Regions from separate parts of the Bradyrhizobium sp. AZCC 1577 genome, predicted to be linked through region 1. Evidence: predicted binding sites of a transcription regulator. Region 1 holds the regulator's gene; each other region holds the start of a gene.
What was found. The regulator LexA, encoded in region 1, represses DNA repair genes until DNA is damaged. The targets are predictions, from matches to a motif close to TGTTCNNNNTGTGTTCNG.
Positions count from the first base shown of each region.

Region 2: a site for LexA is predicted at 2,238-2,255, ahead of recA (recombinase RecA). Genes of this name have one in related genera too.
Region 3: a site for LexA is predicted at 3,810-3,827, ahead of V1278_RS01260 (helicase-related protein). Genes of this name have one in related genera too.
Region 4: a site for LexA is predicted at 2,225-2,242, ahead of V1278_RS33000 (ribonuclease T2). Genes of this name have one in related genera too.

Region 1 covers NZ_JAZHRQ010000001.1:4,455,444-4,461,013, reverse strand. The annotation lists gene V1278_RS21090 (HAD-IA family hydrolase) at 1-73, shown strand, start outside; gene V1278_RS21085 (molybdopterin molybdotransferase MoeA) at 87-1,298, shown strand; gene lexA (transcriptional repressor LexA) at 1,507-2,208, shown strand; gene V1278_RS21075 (hypothetical protein) at 2,437-2,859, shown strand; gene V1278_RS21070 (hypothetical protein) at 2,905-3,174, shown strand; gene V1278_RS21065 (ComEC/Rec2 family competence protein) at 3,182-5,479, opposite strand; gene V1278_RS21060 (hypothetical protein) at 5,553-5,570, shown strand, end outside.
Region 2 covers NZ_JAZHRQ010000001.1:3,605,797-3,611,366, reverse strand. The annotation lists gene gcvP (aminomethyl-transferring glycine dehydrogenase) at 1-804, shown strand, start outside; gene recA (recombinase RecA) at 1,043-2,134, opposite strand; gene V1278_RS16750 (hypothetical protein) at 3,573-3,752, shown strand; gene V1278_RS16745 (hypothetical protein) at 4,469-4,648, shown strand; gene V1278_RS16740 (DUF6894 family protein) at 4,868-5,110, shown strand; gene V1278_RS16735 (PilZ domain-containing protein) at 5,123-5,458, opposite strand.
Region 3 covers NZ_JAZHRQ010000001.1:269,710-275,279, forward strand. The annotation lists gene V1278_RS01255 (RNA-binding S4 domain-containing protein) at 1-123, opposite strand, end outside; gene V1278_RS01260 (helicase-related protein) at 136-3,558, opposite strand; gene V1278_RS01265 (DUF3108 domain-containing protein) at 4,155-5,060, opposite strand; gene rpmB (50S ribosomal protein L28) at 5,399-5,570, shown strand, end outside.
Region 4 covers NZ_JAZHRQ010000001.1:6,973,726-6,979,295, reverse strand. The annotation lists gene V1278_RS33015 (ArsR/SmtB family transcription factor) at 1-40, shown strand, start outside; gene V1278_RS33010 (SRPBCC family protein) at 44-550, shown strand; gene V1278_RS33005 (dihydrofolate reductase family protein) at 550-1,170, shown strand; gene V1278_RS33000 (ribonuclease T2) at 1,501-2,181, opposite strand; gene V1278_RS32995 (hypothetical protein) at 2,306-2,767, opposite strand; gene V1278_RS32990 (hypothetical protein) at 2,932-3,237, shown strand; gene V1278_RS32985 (DUF3617 domain-containing protein) at 3,340-3,876, shown strand; gene V1278_RS32980 (ATP-binding protein) at 4,050-5,435, opposite strand; gene V1278_RS32975 (response regulator transcription factor) at 5,444-5,570, opposite strand, start outside.

The sequences.
Region 1 (5,570 bases):
GCGCGGCCTTTCTGCCATCCACGTGACATCGACGGATGACGTGGCGAGGGCACTGACCGCACTTGGAATTTGAGGGAGGTCTGCCCGTGGCGTTGATGCCGGTTGCCGATGCATTGTCTGCCATCCTCGCGGGCGCCGATCCCCTGCCCGAAGAAATGGTGGCGCTCGATGAGGCGTATCACCGCATTCTCGCACGCGACGTCGCCGCGCGGCGGACGCAACCGCCGCAAGCGATGTCGGCGATGGACGGCTATGCGGTGCGCGCAGCTGACGCCGCCGATGTCAGCGCGCGGCTAAAGGTGATCGGCGAGGTCGCCGCCGGCCGCCCGTTCGAGCGGAAGGTCGGCCCGGGGGAAGCGGTGCGGATCTTTACCGGCGGCGTGATTCCCGATGGCGCCGACGCTGTCATCATCCAGGAAGACACTGGCGTCGAGGGCGATCATATCACCATCACGGAAGCTGCCGTTCCGGGGCGGCATATCCGCGCCGCGGGCGTTGATTTCCGCGAAGGCGACGTCCTCCTCAAACGCGGGCGCCGCCTCACCGACCGCGACCTCTCGCTCGCCGCCGGCATGAACTACCCGGAGCTTGCGGTGCACCGCCGCCCGAAAGTTGCGATGCTGGCGACCGGCGACGAGCTGGTGATGCCGGGCGCAAGCCCCAGCCCCGGCCAGATCGTCTATTCCAACGGCTACGGCTTGCGGGCACTGGCGCGGGCCGAAGGGGCAGAAATCATCGACCTCGGGATCGCCGCCGACACCGTCGCCGCGACCACGGACGGCATCCGCCGTGCCCGCAAGGCCGACGCGGACATCCTGATCACCCTGGGCGGCGCGTCGGTCGGCGACCACGACCTCGTCAAGCGGTCGCTGGAAGCCGAGGGCGTCGCCATCGCATTCTGGCGGATCGCGATGCGGCCGGGCAAGCCGATGATGCACGGCAGGCTGGGCGCGATGCGGGTGATCGGCCTGCCAGGCAATCCCGTCTCCTCGTATGTCTGCGGCTTCCTGTTCCTGGTGCCGCTGATTCGCGCCTTATCGGGCCGCGATACCATCCATCACCGGCGCGAAAGCGCGCTGCTCGGCCGCGACCTCGCCGCCAATGATCAGCGCGAAGACTATCTTCGCGCCCGCCTCGAAGCGCGCGACGACGGCACGCTGGTTGCCGTGCCGGTGAACCATCAGGACTCGTCGCTATCGGGGAATCTCGCTGCGGCACGTGCACTTGTGATACGTCCGCCGTTCGCGCCGGCTGCCGCAAAGGGATCGCGTTGCGAGCTGCTCCGGCTGCCGGAATGACGCCTGAACGGTGTTCCCCCAGCACCTTGGGCCGGAACCGCAATGCGTTCACCTGAAATTAAGTGGTTGCGGAACACATATCGAACATATAGTGTCCGTTCATGATTTGTTTCGACTGCTAGTGTCTTAGATCGGGAGTTTGGGGACTCCACGATCCGGGCCCTGAAGATTCGGAACGAGACGACGCCAACCCGGGGGATTGCTCGCGATGCTTACGCGCAAACAGTATGAACTTCTGCGTTTCATCAATGAACGGCTGAAAGAGGCCGGCGTGCCGCCCTCCTTCGACGAGATGAAGGACGCGCTCGATCTGCGTTCGAAATCCGGAATCCACCGCCTCATCACCGCACTGGAGGAGCGTGGCTTCATCCGTCGCCTGCCCAACCGCGCCCGCGCCATCGAAGTCATCAAGCTGCCCGAGCTCGCAGCCGCCGCCAACAGCCGCCGCGGCTTCACGCCGAGCGTGATCGAGGGTACGCTCGGCAAACGCACAGTGAGCGCGCCGGCCGCCGAGGACGACGGCAATCGCCCGGTGGCCGTGCCTGTCATGGGCCGGATTGCCGCCGGTACGCCGATCGAGGCGCTGCAGACCCGCAGCCACACCATCAGCGTACCGCCGGACATGCTCGGCTCCGGCGAACATTACGCGCTCGAAGTGCGCGGCGATTCCATGGTGGACGCGGGCATTCTCGACGGCGACATGGCGCTGATCCAACGCAACGAGACCGCCGACACCGGCGACATCGTCGTGGCGCTGATCGACGAGGAGGAAGCCACGCTGAAGCGCTTCCGCCGCCGCGGCGCCTCGATCGCGCTCGAGCCCGCCAACACCGCCTATGAAGTCCGCATCCTGCCGCCGAACCGGGTCCGGATTCAGGGCAAGCTGATCGGGCTCTACCGCAAATACTGACCCGTTATGCCGTCCGGGCCGTGACGGAAAAGAGCCTCGGCCCGCGGCCGGGGTTTTTTGTTGCGCGTTTGGAACCAACGCCCGTTAGCGCGTTTGTGAATGTGGCGCAGTGCGCCAGTCGCAGAATTGCCCAGAAACGAGAAAAGGCTCTGCGCCATGTCCACTCTGATAGAGGCCTGTGCCTCCTTCTAGACACGGGTCAGCTATCTCAAACGAGGGAGCCATCCGATGTGTGACTATAGCCTGCATGCTGTGGCTACGCGGCCTGCCGAGGTCGGCGAGACGCTGATCACCACGACATTCCGCGGTACATCGACCCGCGGCTTTGCGTCGGAACGCGAGCCTGCAGTGGCGGTCTGCATGCTTCCCGGCACCGAACTGGCGTTCGCTGAGGACGTCAAATACGACAACCGGTGGATCTGGACTCGAACCACCGACTGGCGGGTCGGCAAGTTCAATCAAATCGACCCCCATATCTCCGACCGTCACCATGACGCGATCGAATTTCCCGACGGAAGCCATGTGCTGGTGACGCAGCTTTGCGAAGGCCAGCGCGCGACCGTGCTGCAATTGCCGGTGGTCCAGACCGGTGGCGAACGCGCGCCGAAGGTGACGGAAGCGCGTCCGGCCGAATCGATCGTGACCGGATAAACGCCCACGCGCATATGATCCGCCGGCCCAGGCCGGCGGATCAGGGTGGTACATTTTTCAGAGCTCGGCACCGCAGGGGGGCAGTCGGTGGTCAACAAGGTAACGTGGCAAAAAGCCGGGCGCGTCACTGAGCCCGGGCGGTACATGTTCAGGTACGGCTGGCTCACCATCACGGCCGAGGATCTCGCAATCTGGCAGCAATTTCCCGACGCATCGTTCACGCTGGTCGCTCTGCCGTCGGCGCCCGACGCGCCCGAGGAATTCCATCTCGGCGCGTTCGAAATTCCAGCCAAACCCACAGTCGACGAGCACTGACGCCCGTCTACTCCTCCGCCTGAAGGTCTGCCTCGGCCGGCGTGGCATCGACGCTGCGCGGTGGCACGACGCGCGGCGCCAGCACGGTGGTGTCGGCCTCACTCTCGTCGGCTATGGCCGGCGACCAAGGCCGGTCGATCCCCCTCGGCTTGACCGCCTCGACGGCAAATCCCTCGCGGCCACGCCGCAACGCCATCGCGCCCTGGCGCCGGAGCCGTTCGGCGCCGATGACGGAAGCACCGCATGCCGCCGGGGCCTGCCGCAGCGTCACAATGATTGCCGCGCGCTCGCAATCGTCCGAAAACGCCTCGGGCCTGAGCGCCTGTGCGATCAGGCCGCCGCCGACGGCTTGCACCACGCAGCCAAGATCGTCGCATGAGACGCCTGACGTGAGCGAGGCGTCAGCCGCCGTTCGTGCGTCCGCATCCGCCGCCAGCCACTCCTTCAAGAGGAAGACGTCTCGAGACCCCTTGGCCGCGTGCATCAAATGCAGCCGGCCATCCTGGCCGCGCACCCCGACATTGCGCCCGTCGGCGGAAATCAGGATATCCGGCTGCGGCGCCCTCGCCGCCCACAGCGCCGCTGATAGTACCAGCGCCGCTCCCGACCAGCGCAGCGGCGTGCGCAACAGGCCGAGCAGGATGATGCCGAGGCTCGCCGCAATCAGCGGTCCGATGCCGAAGGCCGGCACCCGGCCGACCGCGCCGGGTAACGCCGCGACCCATTGCGTCACCGCAATCATCCAGTCGATGCCGAGGCCCATGGCCGCCCAGAACAGTCGATCGAAGCCGAACGGCATCGCGACGAGGCCAAGCAGGCCCGCCGGCATCACCAGCGCGGAGACCACCGGCATCGCCGCGAGGTTGGCCAGCACGCCGTAAGGCGTGACCCGGTGAAAGTGAAAGGCGGCGTAAGGCATGGTCGCAAGCCCCGCCACCAACGAGGCCAGCAACAGCATGGTGACTTCGCGGCCGCCCCACAGCGCCACGCGCGCCGTTGCGGTATGATCCGCCGTCGCGAACAGGCGCGGCATGCCGATCTGCACCAGCGCCACCAGCCCCAGGGTCGCCGCAAACGACATCTGGAAACTCGGATGTACCAGCGCTTCCGGCGCGACCGAGAGCACGATCAGGGCGGCGACCGCGAGCGTGCGAAACGTAATCGCGCGGCGATCGACCATGACCGCGATCAGCACCACGGCCGTCATGAAGAACGATCTTTGCGTCGCGACCTCGGCGCCCGACAGCAGCAGATAGAACGCGGCGGCAACGAGGGCTGCCGCCGCCGACCACTTCTTTATGGGCTGGCCGACCGTGAGCACAGGGAACAGCGCCAACAGCGCCCGCACCGCAAAGAACACGACGCCGGCGACGACGGCCATGTGATAGCCGGAGATCGACAGCACATGGCCGAGACCGGAGATGAACATCGCATCGTTCACCGGCGGTGAGATCGCATCGCGCCGCCCGGTCAACAGGGCGGTCGCAATCGCGCGCTTGTCGCCTTCCAGCGTGGTCCTGATCCGCGCATCGATCGTATCGCGCAGGCCTTGCATCACAGCCGAATAGCGCAGGCGGAGCCCGCCGCCCGCGGCTGGCGGCTCGGTGGTCTTGATCGCGCCCATCACGAAGCCGGAGGCCCCGATGCCGGCGAAAAACATGTCGCGGCTGAAATCGTAGCTACCCGGCCGCACCGGCGAAAGCGGCGGCAACAGCCGCGCCTTCAGCTCGACGAAGCTCCCAACTGGCGGCGCCGTGCCCTTCCTTACCGACAGCCGCACCCGCTCCAGCTTCGTCGTTCCGCGCGCGCTTTCCATGGTGACGACGCGAAGGACAAAACGGTCGGTGCGCTCGCGGATGTCGCGAGTCTCGACAAAACCCGTCAGCGACACCGAAAACATCGGCCGCGCCAGCACGCCATGCGCGATCCGCGCGGTCTTCCAGGTCGCGACCGCAAAGCCCGCGGCGACGGCCGCGATCATCACCGCGGCGGGAAAGAATTTCTGCCGCCGCAACAGCACCGCCACCGCGCACAGCGCGATTGCCACAATGGTAGCCACTGACAGCGCCGGCTCATGATCGGCGGCGAAGTAAAAGGCAATGCCGGTGCCGAATGCAACGGGTACCCACGGCAGCAGGCGGCCCGCGCCGGCTTCGGCGCGTGCCCATGTACGCAAGGTCTCGATCAGTGGCGGCCAGAACGCGGGACGCGATGGCAAAATGCCGCCGACCAGCGCCGCAGCGCGCGGCGGCCAGGTGCCGGCATAGCCCCGTTTTCGGCCCGACGTGTCGCCCTGCTCCGCCACCGAGCCTACACCTTACGATCTCGTGAAGACCGCAAGACTACCGGACGCTGTATTTGGGCCGCTAGCGGAACGAATGCAGAAACTTGAGGAA
Region 2 (5,570 bases), 850 kb from region 1:
TCGCATCTCAATCTGCACAAGACCTTCTGCATTCCCCATGGCGGCGGCGGGCCGGGCATGGGCCCGATCGGCGTCAAGGCTCATCTTGCGCCCTATCTGCCAAGTCATCCTTCAAATTGCCACCCCGCAACCGATGGCGCGGCGCCGCATCCCATCGGCCCCGTGTCGGCGGCGCCGTTCGGCTCGGCATCGATCCTGACCATCTCCTACATCTATATCCTGATGATGGGAGGCGAAGGCCTGACGCGCGCCACCGAAATGGCGATCCTCAACGCCAACTACATCGCCAGCCGGCTCGACCCGCATTTCCCGGTGCTCTACAAGAACGCCAAGGGACGCGTCGCGCATGAATGCATCGTCGATCCCCGCCCGCTGAAGACGACGAGCGGCGTCACCGTCGATGACATAGCAAAGCGCCTGATCGACTACGGCTTCCACGCGCCGACCATGAGTTTTCCGGTGCCGGGCACGCTGATGATCGAGCCGACCGAATCGGAATCGAAGGCGGAGCTGGACCGGTTCTGCGACGCGATGATTGCGATCCGAAGCGAGATCACGGAGATCGAGATCGGCCGCTGGAAGGTCGAAGCCTCGCCCTTGCGTCACGCCCCGCACACCGTGCACGACATTGTCGATGATGCATGGAACCGCCCCTACAGCCGCGCCACGGGTTGTTTCCCCGATGGCATCTCGCGCACCGACAAATATTGGAGCCCGGTCGGTCGCGTCGACAACGTCTATGGCGACCGCAATCTGGTGTGCTCATGCCCGCCGGTTGAGGATTACGCGCAAGCCGCGGAGTGAGGCTCATGTCCCGGACGCGGTGCAGCGCGCTAGCGCTGCTCCGCAGAGCCGGGACCCACACACGCGCAAAACGGATAGACCCGGATCAGCAGCGCACTGCGCCGCTCGAGAAGCGTCGCGCTGCGCAGCATCCGGGGAACGCAAAAAACAAAACGGGCACTGAGGACGTCGGCAACTCAACGTCCGCAGCACCCGTCCGTCACGTTTCAGGCCTCAACCCCTGAAGCGTTTCTGAAGCTTATTCGTCGTCCGCCGGCTCCTCGCCGTCGGCGTCGCGCTCGGCGGGACCGGCCAAGATCTGCTCGGCGATCAGGCCGGAGTTCTGGCGGATCGCCGTCTCGATCTTGGCGACCATGTCGGGATTGGCCTTGAGGAAGGCTTTTGCGTTCTCGCGCCCCTGGCCGAGCCGCTGGCTGTCATAGGAGAACCAGGCGCCGGACTTTTCGACGATGCCGGCCTTGACGCCAAGGTCGAGGATCTCGCCCATCTTGGAGACGCCCTCGCCATACATGATGTCGAATTCGACCTGCTTGAACGGCGGCGCCAGCTTGTTCTTCACCACCTTGACGCGGGTGGTGTTGCCGACGACTTCGTCGCGCTCCTTGATGGCGCCGATGCGGCGGATGTCGAGACGGACGGAGGCGTAAAATTTCAGCGCGTTGCCGCCGGTGGTGGTTTCCGGCGAGCCGTACATCACGCCGATCTTCATGCGGATCTGGTTGATGAAGATCACCATGGTGTTGGACTTGTTGATCGAGGCGGTGAGCTTGCGCAGCGCCTGGCTCATCAGCCGCGCCTGCAACCCCGGCAGCGCATCGCCCATCTCGCCCTCGAGTTCGGCCTTCGGCACCAGGGCCGCCACCGAATCGACCACCAGCACGTCGATCGCGCCGGAGCGCACCAGCGTGTCGCAGATTTCCAGCGCCTGCTCGCCGGTGTCGGGCTGCGAGATCAGGAGCTCGTCGATGTTGACGCCGAGCTTGCGCGCATAGACCGGATCGAGCGCGTGTTCGGCGTCAATGAAGGCGCAGATGCCGCCCTTCTTCTGTCCTTCCGCCACCGTGTGCAGCGCCAGCGTGGTCTTGCCGGACGATTCCGGCCCGTAGATTTCGACCACCCGCCCCTTCGGCAACCCGCCGACGCCAAGCGCAATGTCGAGGCCGAGCGAGCCCGAGGACACCGTCTCGACGTCCATCGAACGGTCGTTCTTGCCCAGCTTCATCACCGAGCCCTTGCCGAACTGGCGCTCGATCTGGGAGAGCGCGGCAGACAGGGCCTTGGTCTTATCCATGGAGGATCCTTCAACGATACGCAGGGCAGTGGCGGACATAATACGTGCTCCTTATGGCGGGGATTCGCGAGCGGGACAAACGGCGGTGAGCAGCTTTTGGGATTCGATTTCGTCTAGGAACCCTTGTACCATCTTTGTTCTATGTTCGCAATATGTTCTTTTCACCGCGCCACGCAGGTACTGGCCTATTTCCGGCCAGTACTCAGGCCCTTGATCACGAAAACAGAAAGACCCCGATCAGCAAACCTGCTGCAAATGCCCAGAGGCCTAATGTGCAAGCCGAGACAAGGCGGACGAGATTACGAAGGTCCTGCGGGACCTCATGGGATTGGTCCGTCATTGCAGCCGTCCCCCCTGAGCAGCAATTGGCTGGGGTCGTCCTTTTTTATGGACGGGCGGCATCCCGGCCGCCTAGGCACGCATTAAACCCCAACTCCGGTGCCGTCTGTCTGGCTTCCGACATTGGTGGTTTTCGGTGGCCTGATTTGAATTGGCGAGTGGCCTAATTCGGCCAGTACCGCCGCAGGATCCTGTCCGTATTTGACCCTCACGCCTAAGTTGATTTTGGGAGTGTCCTCGTTTGCCGTAACATCTCCAGCGCGAGCGGCTCATGAGCGCACTCACCACACTTGCCATCTACCTCGGACCCTTCGTCGCGCTTGGGATCGTCACAAGGCTTCTAATGAAGCGAAGGGCGGTTGACCTCACTGACGTTCGATCGCAGGCCGGGCCGAACCGGAGACCACGCAAGGTGTTCCTTCTCGGAGGATGGCGGACTGAAGATTGAGGCCACCTCTGTTCTGCAGGCCCAAGTCCCTCGGCCTCGCGCAAATTGAAAGGGCCGCCTTTCGGCGGCCCCCAGCCGGTACAAATTGGTTCGGGATGAAAAGCAGCCCCGGCGACATCAAGCATAGAATTTTCCACACGCACTTTTGGAGTCCGTAACACCACGGTGTTTCCGATTCCGAAACTCAGGAATATCCGACCCAGCTCCCGGTGCGCCCTGACGAAGATAGCCGCTCCCCGCGCCTCGCCTTTCGCTGCCCGGACGGTCCCCCCAACTACGCAAACATACGGAGGTGACCCGGCGCCCAGCCTCTGCCTATCTCTCGCCAATGACGGGCCGACACATTCTTTTCACATGCCCACGGATGAGCACGAAGGTGCAGCATTGGCTTCCGGCGACCGCGCCGGAGGACGAGCCCAATTCGTATGTGTCCGTCGTTTGCCTCGCCTGCACCCGGCTTCACTTCATCCATAAGGAAACCGGGAAGCTTTTGGGCGAGGACACCGCGCCCACTGCCTCGTGAGGTTGCCGCCTTCGGCGCCCAGTCCAACCCAGTCCGAACACACGATCCGGGTGAGCCCATCCGACTTAAGTATAGTTTTGCACTTTTCCCCGGAACGGATTTCGCCGCAGTGCGTAATTGCAGCGGGTGCGGCAGGTAGTGACGGGTAGTAACGGGGAACCAGTATTGTGCCGGGCAAGAAATACCTCACGGAACAAGCGGCAACCTTTCTCAAATTTGCAATGGCCACCACGGATCCGGAGATCGCCGCGGGCTTTCTCGATAAGGCCGCCGACCTTCGGGCCAGAAGTGAAGAGGCGCCGGACGCCAGCCCCCGGGCGCCTGATGTAGAGCAGCCGGAAGGCTAGCTCTCGCGATGAGGCCGCCGAACCGGCGGCCTCATCGTTATCCGACCTTGCAAATCGGGACGCGGTGACGTCGCCTACAATTTTAGGCGTGCTTGCGGCTCCATCTGAACCGTCCTTCAAGGCGCTGTACGCTATGCCAGCGGCATGCAGATACGAACGACCGCCCCTGTGACCGTCCTTGACCACGACCCCATCCTGCCGACGCTTCAACACCATGGCGCTCATCTCCTCACGTGGCTGTTGAACCTCAGCCGCACGCCGGAGCCCTCAAGGGTGCCGCAGCCGGTCCGTCCGGACGCGCCGTCGAGAACCCATATTCCGCCGCGACAGCCCTATCCATCGCGGCAGGAATAGGGAGCCCGCCCGCCGGCGGCCGCGCCTTATGCGCGCAAATTGCCCGGCAAATTTGCCGTCGGGCGCGTTGAACCTTTTTCATATCGTCCCCGACAAAATTCTTGCCTGGGACATTGCATCACTCGGGGAATAGGCCTGCGCCGCCAAGCGACCATACTCCGCTTGCGCGGCGCAGTGCTTTTTGCGCGCCGCGGAAATTAGGCTGGGCAAGGGAATTCGGTCACACCGATGGGGTTGAAGCCCCCGGTAGCGGATATCGGCCGTGCGCGTCGCGGCAAAGGCATTGCCTGCGGCAGGAACAATTACAATTTTAAGTCAGAGGTCCGGTTTGAAGCGGTCGGGAGCCGCAGCGGGATTTCTATATGATCCACAAGGGCGTCGAATACACCGTGACGGCGGTCGCTCCGGGCATCTGGAAATGGCAATTCCGTATCGGCGACAGGGTCGTCACGGGCAAGACCGAAGCCAGACTCAATCTGCTTGCCATCCGGCGGGTCCAGCTTCGGATCGATCGGGAGCTGAAAAAAGCCGAACGGGAGTAACCCGCTCGGCTGCCGCTTCCGCAGGCCTTCCAGCCGGGGAAGTTTCCCTGCAACTGCATCAGATTAGACCTAAGCGATAACCCGGTTTATATGCCCGGCAACGCGCCTGGACCCGTAAAAACCCGGAGTTGATCTTTCGATATGCGAGGAATCCACTCCCCGCCGGATGGGGGATCTCAGGGCCAACGGCGGCCCCATTTTACATTTGGTCAGCTTGCCATGCCGATCTTTTTCTTCAGCGTTCGACATGGCGAGGATGCATGCGTCTGCAATGACGGTGCGGAATTTGCCGATCACAACGCCGCGTGGAAGGAAATGACCGGGGTCTGCGGCGACATGATCGCGGACGTTTCCCGCAAGCTGCCCGAGAACACCGCGTGGCAGATGGAATTGCTGGATGAATCCAAAAAGCCGGTATTCCGGATTCGCCTGGTGGCCGAGACGCTGCAGGATCCTGACTAAACGAACGGCAAATTAGGCGTGGGCCTTCCGGGAAGCGGCATCGGGTTCACCTGGCGGCGCCACGCCGTTGCGCAGCTCCCGGGCGGAGACGAAGCGGACGCCGACCAATTCGCCCCTGCGCCAGATCAACGTGCATACCCTGCGCACCTCGCCGCCCGCGGTGAGAGAAAGGCCGAACACTTTGGGAACCGCGAGGTCGCCCACATCCAGGCAGGCGCCGTTCTCGGAAATGTCGAGGATGTAGCACTCGATCCATGGCGCATCCGGCGCCGGAATCAGGAATCCCGGCTTGCGCAAGTCGACCCGAACGAACTTGCGGGCACCAAGGTCTTTGCGGTCTCTCGCCATGATTTCTCCTGTCGGGTCGTCCTGTCGCAGTCTGCATCATTCCGGGCTGGTGCTCCGCACGCCCGGAATGACGGTAGCAACGGCCGTCCGCCATTCTGGCCCGCTTCTGTCC
Region 3 (5,570 bases), 4.2 Mb from region 1:
CGGCGCCATTTCACGCACGCCGTTGATGCGGACGTGACCGGCCTCGACGAGGGCGGCAGCCGAGGTGCGGGCCTTCACCACCCGCGCGTGCCACAGCCATTTGTCGAGACGCTGCCGCTCCAAATATTTGCTCGACTATTCCTTACGGCCGGCAAGCTGTTCCTTCAGCGCCGCCAATTTTGCGAACGGTGAATTCGGGTCGATCGGCCGGTCGCGGTCGCGTGGGCTCGCGCTCGTCGCCCATTGACGGTGCGAGGGGCCAGAGTCGCGCTTGTCGCGACCGCCCTTGTCGCGTCCGCCGAAATCACGGCCGCCGCGCTCGCCCTTGTCGCGGCCACCCTTGCGCTCGCCCTTGTTGCGATCGAATTTGTCGCGGCGCTCCTCGCGGTCGCGGCCCTTGCCCTCAAAACGCTCGCGCGGCGGACGGTCCGGACGCGCTTCTGCCGCGGGCGCGCCTTCTGCGGGCGGCGCTGCCGTAGCATCGGCCGGTGCGCCCTCGCGCGGCTTTCTGAACTCGTGGCGACGACCACGGCGATGGCGCTGCTCGCGCTGCGCGCCCTCGCCTTCTCCGGCAGCGGCCTGCGCACCTTCGCCCGCGCGATGGCGCTGGCGGCTGCGGTCGTGATGCGGACGGCGCTCGTCGGAACGGCCGCCGGGCCTCCAGACTTCGACGAGTGCAGGCTCTGCCGGTGTCTCGGACTTGGCTTCGGCTGCCGGAGCTTCGACGGGCGCTGCTTCTGCAGGCGCTTCGGCTTCGGCAGGCGCTTCGCTCGCGGTTTCGGGTTCGGCCGCCGCTTCTGCAGCGCTGACCGCTTCCGGCGTCTCCTGTTCCGGAGGCGCATCCGCGATCGCGGCTTCCGCCGGTGTGGTCTCGGCGGGCGCAGCTTCCGCCGCAGCAGCGGGTTGTTCGGCGGCCACCGGGGTCACATCCGGCAGCAGCGAGGCCGACGACGGCGCGGGCGCGTCGCTGACAGGCACTTCGGCCGCGACTTCTTCCGCCGGCGCATCAGCAGTCGTCTCAGCGCTCGCCTCGACCGGCGGCGTTTCGGCGGAGACCGTCTCGACGACGACCTCGGGCGCGGGCTTCGGGGCGAGCTGCGGGCGGCGGTCCATGCGGTAGCCGAGCGCGCGCAGGATCGAGGCGAAATCCTCTCCTGCGGATCCCGTCAGCGAGGTCATCGCCTGCGTCACCACAAAGCCGCGGCCGTCGAACGCGCCGGCGGGCTTTTCGCCCGGCGACGTCTCGCGCCACGCCAAAGCAGGACGAATGAGATCGGCGAGACGCTCCAGGATGTCGACGCGCACTGCACGCTCGCCGCACTGGCGGTAGCCGAGCACGCGATAGGCATCGCGCGGTAACGCCTTGTCGACCGGGAACGAGGTGCGCCCCGAGCTCGCCAGATGCTGCGCGCCCGACAGCGCGGACATATCGACATTGTCCTGCTTCTCGGCCCACAACAGCGAGGCCAGCGCGCGCGCCGCGGGCTTCAGAAGCCCCGGGAAATAGATGTGATAGGCGCCGAACCGCACGCCGTACTTTCGCAACGTCGCGCGCGAAGCCTGGTCGAGATCCTTCATCTCGCTCGCGATCTTGCTCCGCTCCAGCACACCGAGCGCTTCGACGAGCTGGAATGCGATGCCGCGCGCAATACCCGTGATGTCCTCGGCCTTCGACAGCCCGAACAGCGGCCCCAACAGCTTTTCGATATGCGTCTTCAGCCACAGATCGAGCCGCGCTTGCACGGCCTCGCGCGGCGCGCCGGAGAGCCGCTCATCGGAAATGATGCGGATACGCGGATGCAGCGCATCGTCAGCCGCGACGAGTTTTGCGACCGCATCGCCGGTCCAGCGGATGGTGCCGTCGGAAGTCAGCACGAACTGGTCGTCGGGCGCGGCTGAGAGCTTTTCCGCGCGCGCGTTGATCTCGCTCGCCAGCACCTGCTGGGCGGCCGCCTGCAACGCTTTCGCGTCCGAGCCGGCTTCCGCCGCATCGGGTGCAAAGGTGAATCCATCGAGCCGGCCGATCGCGTGGCCTTCCACAATCACTTCGCCGGTCTTGCCAATTTCCGTATTCAAAACTGAGTTCTCCCGCAGGCGGCGCATCAATACACTGGTCCGCCGGTCAACGAAACGCTCCGTAAGGCGTTCATGCAGCGCATCGGATAATTTATTTTCCACCTCACGGGTGATCCCCTGCCAGTGGTCGGGGTCGGACAGCCAGTCCGGCCGGTTGGCGACGAAGGTCCAGGTGCGGATCTGCGCGATCCGGCCCGACAGCGTGTCGATATCGCCGGTAACGCGGTCGGCCTGGTCGACCTGGGCGGCAAACCATGCGTCGGGTATCCGACCTTTCTTCATCAGGAATGCATAAAGCGTGGTCACGAGCTCGGCGTGGGCAGCGGGCGCGATCTTGCGGTAATCCGGGATCTGGCAGGCGTCCCACAGCCGTTCCACGGCCGCCGCACCGTGGGCCATGTCCCTCACCTCGCCATCGCGCGCCGCATGATCGAGCACGCGCAGATCTTCTGTAATCGGCGCGCGGGTCAGCGCGTCATGCCCGGGCGGCAGCGCCAGCGACACCTGCAGCGCGCCGAGCGAGGAGAAATCCAGCCTCGAATTCCGCCACTGCAGCATTTTGACGCTGTCGAAGGTGTGGTTCTGCAGCGCGTTCACCAGTTCCGGCTCGAACGGTGCACAGCGCCCCGTGGTGCCGAAGGTGCCGTTTCGCGTCGCGCGGCCGGCGCGGCCGGCGATCTGCGCGAACTCGGCCGGATTGAGCCTGCGGAACTGATAGCCGTCATACTTGCGATCGGAGGCGAACGCGACGTGGTCGACGTCGAGATTCAGGCCCATGCCGACGGCGTCGGTGGCGACGAGATAATCGACGTCACCGTTCTGGAACATCGCGACTTGCGCGTTTCGTGTACGTGGCGAGAGCGAGCCGAGCACGACGGCCGCGCCGCCATGCTGGCGGCGGACCAATTCGGCGATCGCGTAGACTTCATCGGCCGAGAACGCGACGATCGCGGTGCGGCGCGGCTGGCGCGTGATCTTGCGGTCGCCGGCGAATTCGAGCTGCGACAGCCTCGGACGCGTGACGATGGAAGCGCCCGGCAGCAGCCGCTCGATGATCGGCCGCATGGTGGCGGCCCCTAACAGCAGCGTCTCGTCGCGGCCGCGACGGTGCAGGATGCGGTCAGTGAAGACATGCCCGCGCTCGAGATCGGCCGCGATCTGGATTTCGTCGACGGCGAGAAACGAGACGTCGAGATCCCTGGGCATCGCCTCGACGGTGGAAACCCAGTAGCGCGGGTTCTTCGGCTTGATCTTCTCTTCACCCGTGACGAGCGCAACCGCCTCAGTCCCGGCGCGATCGGCGATCTTGTTGTAGACCTCGCGCGCCAGAAGCCGCAGCGGCAGCCCGATCACGCCGGACGAGTGCCCCAGCATCCGCTCGATGGCCAGATGCGTCTTGCCGGTATTGGTCGGCCCAAGCACGGCGGTAACGCCCGCGCCGGGCGCGCGATCGGATGCGAACGTGGAAGGAGAGAAAGCCATTCTGTGCAGGTGTTTTCTTATTTAGGTGCGAGCGCCCAACCCGTCATTGCGAGCCACCCGGTCGGCGCAAAGCGCCGCCGGATGACAGGCTCCGCGAAGCAATCCATAGCGCCACACGTGTGGAGGTATGGATTGCTTCGTCGCTTCGCTCCTCGCAATGACGGAAAAACGCGGAGTTTCTCTTTCGTTTGCAACCAACTGCGCCGATTCTGTTTCACTTTGCGACGGTGATGCGGTCGCGGCTTAAGCTCTGGAACGAGTCTGGAACGAATCGCGTCCGAATCGCTGACTCCTCCCGAGACCCGATACGTTCACCGCAACATCTCGCGTTGAAGCGCACCCGGTGGCACTAGATCAAGTTTACGACGGCTCCACAAGCGACGGTTTCGGGACTAATTTCTTAAAAAGATCAGGGCGACGGAGTCGAATCAGAAGCGGGGAAGAGTCAAGGCGGATTCAGCTCTCCCGTCGTCCTGCGAACGCAGAGACCCATAACCACAAGCGCTCATGTTCGCGCCGGCTGCAACTCCGAGTCCCTCAATTAACACGGCCGCGGCGTATGGGTCCCTGCGTTTCGCAGGGACGACGGTAAAGCCTCAATTCGTCTTCGCCACCCGTGGCGGCATGGCTGATGTCACGAACGACGTCGCTTCCAGCATCGCCAGGCCAAACGGCGTCGGGATCGTCATTCGGAACGGAACCAACACGCGCGTCCCCGCAATCGGCACGAAGGTGATCTCGATCCGCCGTTCGTTCGCGAGATATTTGATCACGGGGCGATCGGGGATGTAGCCCGCGACGGGGTTGAAATAGATCGCGCAGACCAGCGCCGGCCCGTGATAGCCCTTTTCGGCTTTGACCGTTTCCATGCGCTTGTAATCGAGCTTGAGATCGTAGCGCATGCGTCCGTCGAAAATCCCGGCTCCGGTGCGGCAGGAATCCGGCGCCAGCACTTCGCCATTGCCGGGCACGCGCAGCAGTGAGCCCGTCATGGGATCGAGCACGCTTTTGCGGTGCGCGTCGGTGACGGGAATCCGGCCGGGATCGACCGGCGGCGCCGGGTCGATCGAAAATTCCTTCACGCCGCCATTGGCCAGCGAAATCCGGATAGTCTCGGATTTCTTCTGCGTGGTGGTGGTCGCGGTATAGGCGTTCGCGACCAGCGCGCCGTTCACGATGCGGCCCTGGCTGGCGCCGGAGCCGGTGCCGCCGGAAAACGCCTTCAACAGCCCGGCGGTGCCGCCCTGCGCGGAGGCCGAAAACACATCGTCGCCGATTTCGATGATCCAGCTTCCCTTGCCGACGGGGATACCCGCCAGCGTCGCCTCATAATGGGCATCGAGCCGCCCCTGCGCGGAGGCCTGTTGCGGCGCGAGTAAGCCCCACGCGGCGGCACACAGGCCGACGACGAGGCCGAGCCTGGCGGAAAGAGATTGGCGCGAAACGGCGCATCTGGCAGTCACGAATGAATAATCCCGGGATCGGCGCGAGCTGATGTTCATTTAGGCAAAAATATCCGGCAAACAACGCGGGTTATCGCGAAAACCACGCCTCTACCCGACCTCTCCCTGGCCTCCCACCGCTTGCGGGGGCTTGGGGCCGGTTCTTTTCGAAAGCCATGGTGTCGGCGCGGATTACGCCCTTTATATGATCCCTTAAGTGGCTGGAACCCCTGGTAAACCAGCCGTTACAGCTGACTTTACCAACCCAAGAACCTTGACCCCGTGGCCGTCTCCCCCTATACGTCCGCGGTTCCTGGAAATGGACGCGATTTTGGACCCCCGCGGGCGCCTGCGAGAAGCGGCTCGGCTATGGCGGGGACGGAAGAGGATTTTTCGAAATGTCCCGGCGCTGCGAACTGACGGCCAAGGGCCCCCAGGTGGGCCACAAGGTGAGCCACTCCAACATCAAGACCAAGCGGCGCTTCCTGCCGAACCTGGCCAACGTCACCTTCATCTCGGACGCGCTCGGCCGCAACGTGCGCCTGCGCGTCTCGACCAATGCGCTCAAGA
Region 4 (5,570 bases), 2.5 Mb from region 1:
GTACGTGCAGGACCTCAAGCAGGCAAGGCAGAAGGAGTGATCGATGGCCGCGACAGGACGCGACGCGCGAGCGCAGTCAGCGACGGCCGACCGCGAGATCGTGATCTCCCGCGTCATCGATGGCCCGCGGGAGCTGGTGTTCGAGGCATTTACCGAAGTCCGGCATCTGTCGCGATGGTGGGGACCGGAGGGATTCACCACCACCACGCGGGCGTTCGAGTTCCGCGTCGGCGGGGAGTGGGACTTCGTGATGCACGGACCGGACGGGACGGACTACCAGGAGTGGATCTCCTGGACCGAGATCGCCCCGCCGGAGCGGATCGCGATGCTGCATGGTGAGTCCCGCGGCGACCCGAACGCCTTTGAGTCGGTCCTCACGTTCGGGCCCGACGGCGCGGCGACCCGGATCGAGATGCGCACGGTGTTCCCCACCAAGGAGCTGCGCGACGAGGCGGTCGAGAAGTACCACGCGATCGAGGGCGGCCAGCAGACCCTGAGCAAACTGGCTGCCTACGTCACCGAGATCGTTCGAAAAGGAGTTGAGGACTGATGGCCGGGAGGGTGTTCTTTAGCGTGTCGATGTCGCTGGACGGGTTCATCGCGCCCGAGTCCCTCGAGGATTTGATGGGGCAGCAGTGGATGGAACTGCAGCAGTGGATGTTCCCGCAGCGGTTCATCCGGGAGAACCTGAAGCTCGGCGAGGGCGGCGAGGAGGGGCGCGACAACGACATTGTGCGGGAGACGTTCGAGCGCACCGGCGCGAGCGTGATGGGCAAGCGCATGTTCGACGCCGGCGAGCAGGCTTGGCCGGAGGAGGCGCCGTTCCACACGCCGGTCTTCGTCGTGACGCACGAGAAGCGTGACCCCTGGGAGCGGCTGGGTGGGACCACCTTTCACTTCGTCAATGACGGCATCGAGTCCGCGCTCGATCAGGCTCGCGAGGCCGCCGGCGACCGAGACGTCCGTATCGCGGGCGGCGGCGCAACGATTCTGGAGTACGTGAACGCTGGCCTGATCGACGAGTTCTCGATCGCGCTCTCACCCGTGCTGTTCGGCTCCGGAATCCGCCTGTTCGAGGGCGTGGACGCGGGCCGCGTGGCCCTGGAGCCGGTCCGCGCGGAGCCGACGCGGCGGGTGACCCACCTAACCTACGCAGTCCGGGAGCGGTAACTGTCTCGACCTCAGCGCTCCCCCGCCGAGGTCAGCAGCGCGGTGAGGTCCTCGAAGCTCTGAGCGTCAGGAAGGGCGAGCGTTCGGGCTGCGATCTCGGCCTGAAAACCCGGCGAAGCCTTGGCGAAGACGGGATGGCGAAGACGGGTCCTGCTTCGCGAAACGCCTCAGGATCAGGGCCAAAATGTCGGCGACGTTTTGCTGCAGATAGGTCCCGGCCATCCACGTGTCTTGCAGATGACGATAAGCCGTGGATGACCGGGAACGCAGACAACTCTAGGCAGTCTGCGCAAAGCGGCCGCCATGCCTGGCATGGCGGTAAGCGGGTCTTCAGCCGCCCCGTACCGGCGGCATCACCACCTCGTCACGCCGGCAGGCGCGGCGGTCGATTTCGTCGCAGGCGCGGAATTCCATCTCCTTGCTCAGGCAGACCCGCACCTCGCTCAGGCGCCGGCTCGAGCAGGTCACCGAAATCGCCGAACTGCTCAAGCCCGGGTTGATCTTGATAAAGGCCTCCTCGACAGCGCCGGGGGCGATGGTCTTCTGCTCCGGCAATTGCAGGAATTCCTCGGGAATCTTTACCGCCGCGCGCGCCTTCCGGATGCTCTCGAAATAGGCTCGCGCGCCAAGGCCCGAACAGGTGCCGTGCTTGTCCCACTCGTTGAAGATCAGGCCGGGCGCCGGCATCAGGTCCAGCATCGAGGTCATGATGTTGCGATCGAGCCGCGGCGAGGGCCGCTGGCAATATTCGGGAAAGCCGCGCTCATATTGCGGCCACAGGCCGTGAACCACGAAGGAATAGGGGCGGCTGCACTGGGCCTGTGATCGCCCGCTATTGCCGCGCTCAGCCGCCGCCTCGCAGAAGGAGGGCGACCAGGAAAGAGCCAGGACATAAAAATCGAATTCGCCTGGCGCGTTCTGCCGGCGGTCTTGTGCGGACGCTGTCCCGGCCAGGACGACAACAAGAGCCAGCGAAATCAGAAGCCGCGAAATAATGATGGACCCGTGCATCGAACGCCCCCTCTACTCGACTACCGGGAGCCTAGCAGGGAGTCGGAACATTTCAAGAACAAAATTGGATCAATCCCACAATCGGCCCGAGTCAGCCGGGATCGCTTGCCGGATTTCAGGGCGATCAGGGCCGCGCGGCCCTGCAGCCGGGGCTGTAGGCCCAGTTGCGGTCAAGCCCGGTCACGCACCATTCGACGCCCTGGCCGAAGCCGGCAAAGCCGCCATCCTCGATGATCGAGTAGTGCACGGTCCGCATCTTGCCGTCGCTCAGCATCACGTCGCCGCTGCAGTAGCGGCGCGGAATGTTGTCGGACTGCCATGGCCGAAAGGCGGTTTCATGGATCCGGCTGTAACCGGTAATCGTCAGCGCCGAATTCCAGAACTTGCTCTCTTTCTCCTGGAACTGGTACGCGATCGTCGATAGCGCCCGCTCGCATTCGGCGACGCGGCCGTCATAGCGTGGGCCGAACAACCCGAAATTGAGCTCCATGGGGTTGGCGGCCTGCGCGGCCTGGCTGGAGACCAACAAAGCGAGCGCCGCTGCCGTCAGGCCGAGTGCTCTCAAGGATGTGAACAAATTGCGCATGGGAATCCGCCAGTAAGCCAACGCATGGACGGTGCCGCGAAGCCCTGACAAGGTCAAGTGCAGCGCGGCAACACCTGACAGCCAAGTCCGCCTCGTGCCGCAAGCATTCTTTTCACGGCCATCGGCGCACACTATGGTGCGGTTCGAGCGAAATGGAGTCTGCGATGCGAAGAATTGTGGCCGCGAGCCTGATTGCCATGGGCGGGATGCTGGCGGCGGCGCCGGCGCAGGCGCATTGGTGGGATATCGACACAGTACCGCCGTTCAAGGGCAACGACACCGGCGGCATCATCGCCTATCCGCTCGCGATGCAGGCTGACGCCCGCCAGCTCGCCGTCGATCACTGCGCCCGCTACGGCAAGGTGGTGAAATTCCTCGGCGTGCAGCCCAATTACGGCGGCTACGTTTCCTTTGCCTGCCGCTGGGTGCCCTATGGCGCCGCTGAGCGGCCGCTGCGCACGCTTTACTGAGCGCTGCCGCTACCTGTTTTCCGGCTGGACATGTTTTCGCCACGCGGAGCGTGTGTTCACTTCGCGATGACGATCTCTGGAAGAATTCAGCGGGGGCCACCCATGAGACGACTGCTTCTTGTATCTTGTTCGGCCGTTGGTGTGCTTGCTCTGTTGCCGGAAAGCGGCGCTATCGCCGTGGAGTTGCCGGTGCGCAAGGCCGGCCTGTGGGAGATGAAAGTGGTGAGCACGGGCTCGCCGTCATCCGAGATGACGATGCACCAATGCACCGACGAGACCACCGACAAGGGCATGAGCACCGCAATGTCGCCATTGGCCAAGGAGATCTGCTCCAAGCAGGATATCCAGAAGACCGCAACCGGCTACGTCACGGATTCCGTCTGCGGCGTCGCCGGGATCACGGTCAAATCCCGTGCCGAGATCACCGGCGACTTCAATTCCGCCTACACCGTAAAATCGACCTCGCAGAGTGAGGGCGGCATGGCCGGCGCCGCGCGCGACAACAGCTCGACGATCGAGGCCAAATGGCTCGGCGCCTGCAAGGCAGATCAGAAGCCAGGCGACATCATCATGCCCGGCGGCATGAAGATGAACATCAAGGACATGGAAAAGCTGAAGGCGCTGATTCCGAAGAAGTAGGGGAAGTAACGAGGTCGCAGAATCTATCGCGGCGAATTGTCGTCCCTGCGAACGCAAGGGACCGATACGCCGTGCCGTAAACTTTGAGAGCCGCCGTTCAACGGCTTTTTGTTCAACAACGAAGCCCTGTGGTTATGGGTCTCTGCGTTTGCAGGGACGACGCAGTTCGGTACCTACACCGGCACCCTTACCGCCGCGCGCAGGCCGCCCATCGGGCTGTCGCCGAGCGTGATGTCGCCGCCGTGCGAGCGGGCGATGTCGCGGGCAATGGCGAGGCCGAGGCCCGTGCCGCCCTCGTCCTGGTTGCGGGCGTCGTCGAGCCGCAGGAACGGCTTGAACACTTCCTCGCGCATGTTGACCGGAATGCCCGGCCCGTCGTCGTCGACCGTCACCGTCAGATAGCGGTGATCGCGGTGGCCCGTGATGGCGACCGTGTTGGCGTGGCGCGCCGCATTGGAAACCAGGTTGGCGATGCAGCGCTTGAACGAGGCTGGCTTCACCGTCACCACCGGCAGGCCGTGGAACGTCACGGTTGCGGTATGGCCGTGGCGTTCGGCGTCGCTGCGCAACTCCTCCAGCGCCATCGCCATATCGGTCGGCTGCGCGATCTCGCCGCTGTCGCCGCGCGCGAAGGCGAGATAGGCCTCGAGCATGCCGGACATTTCGTCGACGTCCTTGCGCATGCCGTCGACTTCGGGACTGTCGCCGATCAGCGCCAGCTCGAGCTTGAAGCGGGTCAGGATGGTGCGCAAATCGTGGCTGACGCCGGCGAGCATCGCGGTGCGCTGATCGATCGAGCGTTCGACACGGGCCTTCATCTCCAGGAATGCCTGTGCCGCCTGCCGCACCTCCCGCGCGCCGCGCGGACGGAAATTCGGCACCTCGCGGCCCTTGCCGAAACTTTCGGCGGCGTCCGCCAGCCGCAGGATTGGCCTGATCTGGTTGCGCAGGAACAGCACCGCGACGATCAGCAGGATCGAGGAGGTGCCGAGCATCCAGAAGATGAAAATCTCCGAATTGGAGGCATAGGCGGCGCTGCGCTGCGCGAACACGCGCATCACGGCATCGTCGAGCTGGATGCGGATTTCAACCAGATTGGACTTGCCGACGGTATCGATCCAGAACGGGCGGCGGATCTGGCGGCCGATCTGCGACGACAGGGTCTGGTCGAGCAGCGAGAAGAATGGTTTCGGCCCGGGCTGCGGCATATCGCCGACGGGAAGAAAATCGACGACCAGTTGCAGCCGCTGCCCGATGTGGCGCAACTGCGCGCGGTCCTTGTCCTGCGGAAAGGCCTTGTAGACGTCGATCAGGCTGGCGATGTCCTGCACCACGGCCGCCGACAGGCGCCGTGTCACCGTGTTCCAGTGCCGCTCCATGAACACGAACGCCACGACCGTTTGCAGGATCACCATCGGCACGATCATGATCAGGAGCGCCCGGGCATAGAGGCCGGTCGGCATCCAGCCCTTGAACGCGTTGCCCATCCAGCCATTGGCCCTGGAGACGCGTTGCGACGCGTTGCGGATGAACGTCAGGCCGGTGTCGAGCGTGCTCATGAGCTGGCTCAGGGCGACGCAACCAGGCGATAGCCGATGCCGCGCGCCGCCTGCAGGAACAGCGGATTGGCGGGATCGCGCTCGATCTTGCGCCGCAGCCGGTTGATCTGCACGTCGACTGCGCGCTCGTTCACC